Regions from separate parts of the Sphingopyxis sp. FD7 genome, predicted to be linked through region 1. Evidence: predicted binding sites of a transcription regulator. Region 1 holds the regulator's gene; the other holds the start of a gene.

Evidence for each region. The regulator LexA, encoded in region 1, represses DNA repair genes until DNA is damaged. The targets are predictions, from matches to a motif close to GTTCCNCNCTTGTTCT.
Region 2: the regulator LexA is predicted to act here: its motif matches at 2,236-2,251, upstream of SPYCA_RS05415 (PA0069 family radical SAM protein).

Annotation. Positions count from the first base shown of each region.
Region 1 covers NZ_AP017898.1:1,993,860-1,998,041, forward strand. The annotation lists gene moaC (cyclic pyranopterin monophosphate synthase MoaC) at 157-630, shown strand; gene SPYCA_RS09410 (molybdopterin molybdotransferase MoeA) at 627-1,817, shown strand; gene lexA (transcriptional repressor LexA) at 1,892-2,575, shown strand; gene SPYCA_RS09420 (ComEC/Rec2 family competence protein) at 2,529-4,182, opposite strand, start outside.
Region 2 covers NZ_AP017898.1:1,156,211-1,160,392, reverse strand. The annotation lists gene SPYCA_RS05425 (lytic transglycosylase domain-containing protein) at 1-1,577, shown strand, start outside; gene moaB (molybdenum cofactor biosynthesis protein B) at 1,567-2,091, shown strand; gene SPYCA_RS05415 (PA0069 family radical SAM protein) at 2,275-3,363, shown strand; gene SPYCA_RS05410 (long-chain fatty acid--CoA ligase) at 3,360-4,182, opposite strand, start outside.

The sequences.
Region 1 (4,182 bases):
GGGCGCGGAGCGGTCGGCACGGCCCCGGCGCAATCGGTCCAAAGGTCAGGAAAGGTCAGCCTTGTGCGGCTGGTGTGGGGTGGATTCCGGCCGTTCCCCGACAATTCCTCCTCTGTCCCCCTTGCCTTTCGCCTCGCCCCTTGCTTCGCTCCCCTTATGACCCTCAAACCGACTCATCTCGACGACAGCGGCGCCGCGCATATGGTCGATGTCGGCGCCAAGCCCGCGACGCAGCGTCGCGCCGTCGCCGGCGGACGCATCGCCATGTCGGCGGAGGCTCTCGAAGCCATCCGCGGCGGCAATGCGCCCAAGGGCGACGTGCTTTCCACCGCGCGTATCGCCGGCATCATGGCAGCCAAGCGCACCGCCGACCTCATCCCGCTCTGCCATCCGCTCGCGCTCACCAAGGTTGGCGTGGATTTCGCGTGGGAGGACAATGGCATCGCCGTCACGGCGGTCGCGCAGACGACCGGGCCAACCGGCGTCGAGATGGAGGCGCTGACCGCCGCGTCGGTCGCGTTGCTCACCCTCTATGACATGGCCAAGGCGCTCGACCGCGCGATGGTGATCGGCGACGTCCGCCTGCTCGAAAAGAGCGGCGGCCGCTCGGGCGACTGGCGCGCCGAATGAGCGCGCTCTTGCCCGTCGAGGAGGCGCAGGCGCGCCTGATCGGGCTGCGCGCGCCGCTCGCGGGCGAAACGGTCGCGCTTGCCGAAGCGCATGGCCGCTATCTCGCCGCCGACGTCCTCGCCGGGCGCGACCAGCCCGCGGCGCCGCTGTCGGCGATGGACGGCTATGCGATCCGCTTCGACGACCTGCCCGGCCCGTGGGCCGTGACCGGCGAGGTCGCCGCGGGTGCGGCGCCCGACCGCGCGGTCGGCGTCGGCGAGGCGCTGCGCATCTTCACCGGCGCGATCGTCCCGCCCGGCGCCGACACGGTGATCGTGCAGGAGGATGTCGCGCGCGAGGGCGACCGGCTGGTCCTGACCGGCGACGGTCCGGGGAGCCGCGGTCGCCACATCCGCGCGCGCGCCGCCGATTTCGCGGCCGGCGACGCGCTGCTCGCGGCGGGCTCATGGCTGACGCCCGGCGCCATCGCCACCGCGGCGATGAGCGGCGCGGGCACGCTTCCCGTCGGCGCCCGACCGCGCGTCGCGATCCTCACCACCGGCCACGAACTTGTGGCCCCAGGCCGCGCGCTCGGCCCCGGCCAGATCCCCGACAGCAACGGCGTGATGCTCGCCGCGATGCTCGCGGGCGAGGTCGCCGTGCCCGTGCAGCCGCTCCACGTCCGCGACGACCGCGCGGCGCTGGCAGGGGTTCTCAAGGATCTGGCGCGGCATCACGACGTCATCGTCACCGTCGGCGGCGCGTCGGTCGGCGATCATGACCATGTCCGCGGCGCGCTGGTTGATGCGGGCGGGCGGCTCGATTTCTGGAAGATCGCGATGAAGCCCGGCAAGCCGCTGATCGCCGGAACGCTGGGCGATGCGATCCTGCTCGGCCTGCCCGGCAATCCCTCGTCGGCCTTCGTCACCGCGACGCTGTTCCTACTCCCGCTCGTTCGTCATCTCGCGGGTGCGCGCGCACCCTTGCCGCCGGTGCAGCGCGCGCCGCTCGCCGCGCCGCTGGATGCGGGGGGAACGCGCCGCGACTATCTGCGCGCGCGGGTCGAGCGCGGGCTGCTCACCCCGCTCGTGGGGCAGGAAAGCGGCCGCACCCTCCCGCTCGCCGCGGCCAATGCGCTGCTGATCCGCGATATAGACGCCCCGGCGCGCAGCGCGGGCGATGCAGCGGACTATATCGCCATCGCTTGACAAGTTCTGCTTTGTTCCACTATCGTTCCCGCTATGTCCGGCCTGACGCTCCAGGCCTTCATGGAGAATGACCGATGTTGACCGCGAAGCAGCATGAACTGCTCCACTTCATCCAGCAGCGCCTCGACGCGAGCGGCATCTCGCCCTCGTTCGAGGAGATGAAGGAGGCGCTGGGCCTCAAGTCGAAATCGGGCATCCACCGTCTGATAAGCGCCCTGGAAGAAAGGGGCTTTCTCCGCCGCCTGCCCAATCGCGCGCGCGCGCTGGAGGTGCTGAAGCTGCCCGAAGCCGCGAAGTCCGTGGTGAACAACAATCGCGACAATGTCGTCGCGCTCCGCAAGACGCCCCCCGCACTCAAACCGATCGCCGCGAACGACATTATCGAAGTGCCGCTGCACGGCAGAATCGCCGCGGGTGTCCCGATCGAAGCGTTTGAGGACCATGAGCAGCTCGCCGTTCCCGCGGCGCTGCTCGGCGCGGGCGAACATTATGCGCTCGAAGTGTCGGGCGACTCGATGGTCGAGGCGGGCATTTTCGACGGCGACTATGCGCTGATCCAGAAAGCGGATACGGCGCGCGAGGGTGACATTGTCGTCGCGCTTGTCGACGGGCAGGATGCGACACTCAAATTTTTCCGCCGCGAAGGCAAGATGATCCGGCTCGATCCTGCGAACAGCGCCTATGAACCGCAACGCTACCCTGCCGAGCGCGTCATTGTGCAAGGGCGTCTGTCGGGATTGCTTCGTCGTTACCACTGACCTGCTGCGGGCGGCGCCACGGATGCTCGGCGCCGGATCGCAATGCGGCGACGGCTTTGGGCCGTTCGCCAAGATAGAGCGCGAGCCCGCCCGTTTCGGCGAGGCTGTCGCGCTCGATCGTCAGCCAGCGGCCGACGCATTCGCGCGGCAGCCAGCGGTCGCTGATGACAATATCGGCGGCGGCGCACGCCGCGGCCATGTCCGTGCCCTCGACCCGGTCGCGCCCGCGCGAGGCGAGGATGATGCGCCGCGCCGTCCCCGCGCCCTGCACCCAGCGGCAGAAATCGCGGTTGCACTCGACATGATCGAGATCGGCGAGCGTGGCGAGCGGGGCGTCGATTCCGGCGGCTTCGGCCATGCTGTCGCGGACATAGTCGCCCGCGCGATCGCGGAGCAGCGCGTAACCGCCGTCGGGCAGGGCCGCGGCGATGTGCCGTCCGTCGCCGGTGACCAGCAGGTCGGGGCGCGGCTGCGCAAACAGCACGGCGGCGCCCGCCGCGAGCGGAATCATCCCCCATCGGCGCCAGCGCGTCTTCCACAGCAATATCCACAGCCCGCCGAATAGCGCCAGGCCAAAGCCCCATGGCGGAAAGCTGGGCAGCGTCGTCACCGCCCCCGGCGCGCCCGAAACGGCGTGGGCGAGCGCAATCAGCAACCGCAGCGCCTGTTCGGCGACCCACCAGAAGGGCGCCCCAAGTCCGACGCTGTCGAACAGTAGCGCCAGTGCCTCGGCAGGCATGACGACAAAGGTTGTGAGCGGGATCGCGATGACATTGGCGAGCGCGCCGTACAGCCCCGCCTTGTGGAAATGGAAAAGCGCGATCGGCGTGAGCGCGACCTCGACGACGAGGCCCGTAATCAGCAAGCCGATGACGCCGCGCCCCAGGCGAAACGGCCACGATTCCTCACGGCGCGCGAGGAACGCCTGCATCGCCGGGCTTTCGTGGAGGGCGACGATCGCGGCGACCGCGGCAAAGCTCAGCTGGAAACTCGGCCCCGCCAGCGCCTCGGGCCGCCACAGGAGCACGATCAGCGCCCCCGCCGCGACGAGCCGCAAGGTCAGCGCCTCGCGTCCCATCAGGAAGGCGACGAGCACGAGCAACGCGGCGATGAACGAACGCAAGGTCGGCACTTCGGCCCCGGCGAGCCATGTATAACCCCCGCCCGCGAGCGCCCCCGCCGCCGCCGCGAGCGGCAAGACAAGGCCCGCGAGCGCGAGCCGCTGGCTCAGCGCGAACAGCCGCATCGCCAGCAGCATCGCGAAACCGACGACCGCCGTGACGTGCAGCCCGCTGATCGACAGCAGGTGCGCGAGCCCGCTCCGCCGCATTGCCTCTTCGTCGGCCTCGGCAATCGCGCCGCGGTCGCCGGTCACCAGCGCCGCCGCGATGCCGCCCGCCGAGCCTTCGACCTCACCCTGAATATGCGCGCTCAGCCGTGCGCGCAGCGGCGGTTCGGCATCCGCCCGGCCTGGCACGCGCGCGACGTCGCCGAGCACCGTTCCCACCGCGCCGATGCCGTCGAACCACGCGCGCCGCGCGAAATCATAGCCGCCGGGCAGGCTGGCGGTCGGCGGCGGCATCAGCCGCGCGCGCACCCCGATCGCC
Region 2 (4,182 bases), 840 kb from region 1:
GGACCGAGGCCAAGGCGCTTCTCGACAGTGCCGACGCCGATCCGCTCACCGATTTTCTGCGCGCCGAACTGCTCGTCGCCGCGAACAGCCCTCGCGCCGAAGTCGCCGACATCATGCCCATCCTTGCGCGTGCTCCATTTCTTCCGCAGGCGCCTCAACTTGCCCGCCTTGCGACAAGGCGCGGCGCGATCGACATTCCCGCGCTGCCCCCCGAAACGCGGCTCACCTGGGCCGGCAGCGCGCCGCGCCGCCTCGGCGCCGACGCGGTGAGCAGCGACCCGGTCGCCGCGGGCCTCGCGCGCACGATCCCCGACCGGATCAAGAATGACGACCCCGCGGGCGCCGAAGCGCTGCTCAACGCCGTCATCGACCAGCTGAGCCCCGCGGCGCGCGCCGAATGGCGGCAGAAGGTCGCCTGGTCCTATTATATCGAAAACGACGACGCCAATGCGCTCCGTCTCGCGCTTGCCTGCACCGCCGACGGCGGGCCCTGGGCGACGCAAGGCGCATGGGTTCAGGGCCTCGCCGCATGGCGGCTCCATGACTATCGCACCGCGCTCGCCGCCTTCGATCGCGTTTCAAAAGAAGCGCCCGACAGCGAGCTGCGCGCCGCGGCCTATTATTGGGCGGCGCGCGCGGCGGTCGCGGCGGGCGAACCGGCGGCGGTCCAGTCGCGACTGCGCGCCGCCGCAGCGAATGAGGAGACGCTTTACGGCCTGCTCGCGACCGAGACGCTCGGCGTTGCGCCAGTCAGCCAGCGCGAAACGCTCCGCGCCGATCGCAGCGCATGGCGCGCGCTCCAGGGGCTTCCCAATGTACGGCTCGCCATGGCGCTCGCCGAACTCGGCGAGGAAAATTACGCCGGCGAAGCGCTGCGCCACCAGGCCCGCATCGGCCATCCCGACCAGCACGACGCGCTCATCGCGATGGCGGGCGCACTCAGCCTGCCCGAAACGCAGCTCTATCTCGCGCACAACACGCCGCATGGCCGCAAGCCCGCAGCAACCGCGCGTTACCCGCAACCCAGATGGGAACCGAGCGGCGGCTGGCGCGTCGATCCCGCGCTCGTCTTTGCCCACACCCTTCAGGAGTCGCGTTTCCAGCGCGCCGCGGTGAGCAGCGCGGGCGCGACGGGGCTGATGCAGGTGCGCCCCGGCACTGCGCGCGATGTCGTGCGCTGGGAAGGTGCGGTTGCCGCGCTGGGTGACCTCAAGACACCGGCGGTAAACATGGACCTCGGACAGCGCTATCTCCAGTATCTGAGCCGCGAACCCGCTACCGGCGGCCTGCTGCCCAAGGTCATCGCCGCCTATAACGCCGGGCCCGCGCCCGTCGCGCGCTGGCAGAGCGAGATACGCGACAATGGCGACCCGCTGCTCTACATCGAATCGATCCCCTATTGGGAAACGCGCGGTTATGTCGGCATCGTGCTGCGCAATTACTGGATGTACGAAGCCCAGCAAGGCAAGCCGTCAGACAGCCGTGCCGCGCTCGCGCAGGGCAAATGGCCGCGCTTTCCCGATGGCAAAGATCGCACGCGCCTGACCTGGGCTGGCGGGCTCGCCGATGCCGATTGACGAAAGCCTGGCCTTCAAGCCTGTCCGCATCGCGCTGCTGACGATTTCGGACAGCCGCAGCGCCGGCGACGACCGGTCGGGCGACAAGCTGGAGGAACTGCTCACCGGCGCGGGGCATATTCTCGCCGCGCGCGCGATCATCAAGGACGAGACCGACCTCATCGTCTCGCGCCTCCACAACTGGATCGACGATCCCGATGTCGATGTCGTCATCACCACCGGCGGAACGGGTCTCACCGGCCGCGATGTGACGCCCGAGGCGCTGCATCGGCTCGACGGCAAGGATATTCCGGGCTTTGGCGAGCTGTTTCGCTGGCTGAGCTATCAGAAGATCGGCACGTCGACCATACAGTCGCGCGCATGCGCCGTCGTCGCGCGCGGCACCTATATCTTCGCGCTTCCCGGCTCGACCGGCGCCGTCACCGACGCGTGGGAAGGCATTTTGTCGAGTCAGCTCGACAGTCGGCACAAGCCCTGCAATTTCGTCGACCTGATGCCGCGATTGATGGAATGATCCCGCGGTTGTTTCCTTCGGGCGGCCGCGGATATCCATTTTTTGCCCTCTTCTTCGTGCCTTTGCGCCTTTGCGTGAGTCCCCGATAATCTCACGCAAAGGCGCGAAGAAGGACAGGGTGAACTTGCGCTGGCGACGACAAATGTTCTTTATTTGTTCCATCAACGGCGATAAACTCGCTCGGTGGAACCCGCCAAACCCCTGCCCCCGACCTCCGGTCGCGGCGCTCCCGCCAACCCGCGCCCGACGCGCACCGGCTCGCTCGATCGCGAGGCCGATGGCGACTGGCTCGACGCGGCGGAGGATGTGGACGGTGCCCCGCCGCCGCTCCGCACGACGGTGACGGTCGAGCATCCCAAAACGATCATTTCGCGCAACAAATCGCCCGACATCAGCTTCGACCGTTCGATCAATCCCTATCGCGGCTGTGAACATGGCTGCATCTATTGCTTCGCGCGCCCGACCCACGCCTTCCATGACCTGTCGCCCGGTCTCGACTTCGAAAGCCGCTTGTTCGCCAAGTCCGACGCGGCCACCCTGCTGCGCGCCGAGCTTGCAAAAAAGGGCTACGCCGCCGCCCCGCTCGCTATCGGCACCAACACCGACGGTTACCAGCCGATCGAGCGCGAATGGGGCATCACCCGCTCGGTGATCGAGGTGCTCGCCGAAACGCGCCATCCGCTGCTCATCACCACCAAGTCCGACCGGCTGCTGCGCGACATCGACCTGCTCGCGGCGATGGCGCGCGACAATCTGGTCGGCGTCGCGATCTCGGTCACGACGCTCGATGCCGCGCTTGCGCGCACCCTCGAACCGCGCGCGCCGCATCCGCGCCGCCGCCTCGCCGCGATCCGCAAGCTCATCGACGCGGGCGTGCCGACGCAGGTCAATATCTCGCCGATCATCCCCGCGATCACCGACCATGAGATAGAGGCGATCATGGCCGCGGCGGCGGACGCGGGTGCGATCCGCGCGTCCTATATATTGATGCGGCTGCCCTATGAGGTGGCTCCGCTTTTCCGCGCCTGGCTGGACGCGCATTACCCCGACCGCGCGGCCAAGGTGATGCACATGATGCAGGACATTCGCGGCGGGCGCGATAACGACCCCGACTTCTTCAGCCGCATGAAGGGGCAAGGCATCTGGCCGCAGCTGATCCGCCAGCGCATCAAACGCGCCGCCCGCGCGCATGGCATGGACCGCAGCTTTCCGCCACTGCGCAGCGACCTGTTCAGGCCGCCGGAGCGTAATGGTCAAATGGAGCTGTTCTAGGCCGCGGTGAGCGACCGCAGCTTATAATCCTTATAGTCATCGCGGATCTGGCGCTTCAAAATCTTGCCCGTGGCGGTGTGCGGCAGTTCGTCGACGAACACCACCTCGTCGGGCAGCCACCATTTGGCAACCTTGTCCTTCAGATAGTCGATGATCTCCGCCTCGCTGACCTCCGCGCCGGGTTTCCGTACGATCAGCAGGATCGGCCGTTCATCCCATTTCGGATGATAGACGCCGACCGCAGCCGCCTCCTGCACGCCGGGCGCGCCGACCGCGGCATTTTCCAGCTCGATCGAGCTGATCCATTCGCCGCCCGACTTGATGACATCCTTCGCGCGGTCAGTGATCTGCATCACGCCATCGGGGTGGAGCACCGATACGTCGCCGGTGTCGAACCAGCCGTCGGCGTCGGCTGCGTCGGCATCGGCCTTGAAATAGCGCTGGATGATCCACGGTCCGCGGATCTGCAGCCGCCCGCTGGTCTGGCCATCGCGCGGCAGTTCCCTGCCCTCGTCGTCGACGATGCGCAGTTCGACCCCGAAGGGCGGGCAGCCCTGGCGACAGATGATGTCCACCTGCTCGTCGAAACTCAGCGCGTCCCAGTTCCACGGCCGCTTGCCCATCGTCCCGATCGGGCTGGTCTCGGTCATCCCCCAGGCGTGCCCGACATGGACGCCCGCCTTCATGAAGCGTTCGATCATCGCGCGCGGCGCCGCCGACCCGCCGATGGTGACATGTTTGAGCGCGCCATAATCCATGCCGGTCGCATCCATATGCGCGAACATCGCAAGCCACACCGTCGGCACCCCGGCGCTGTGC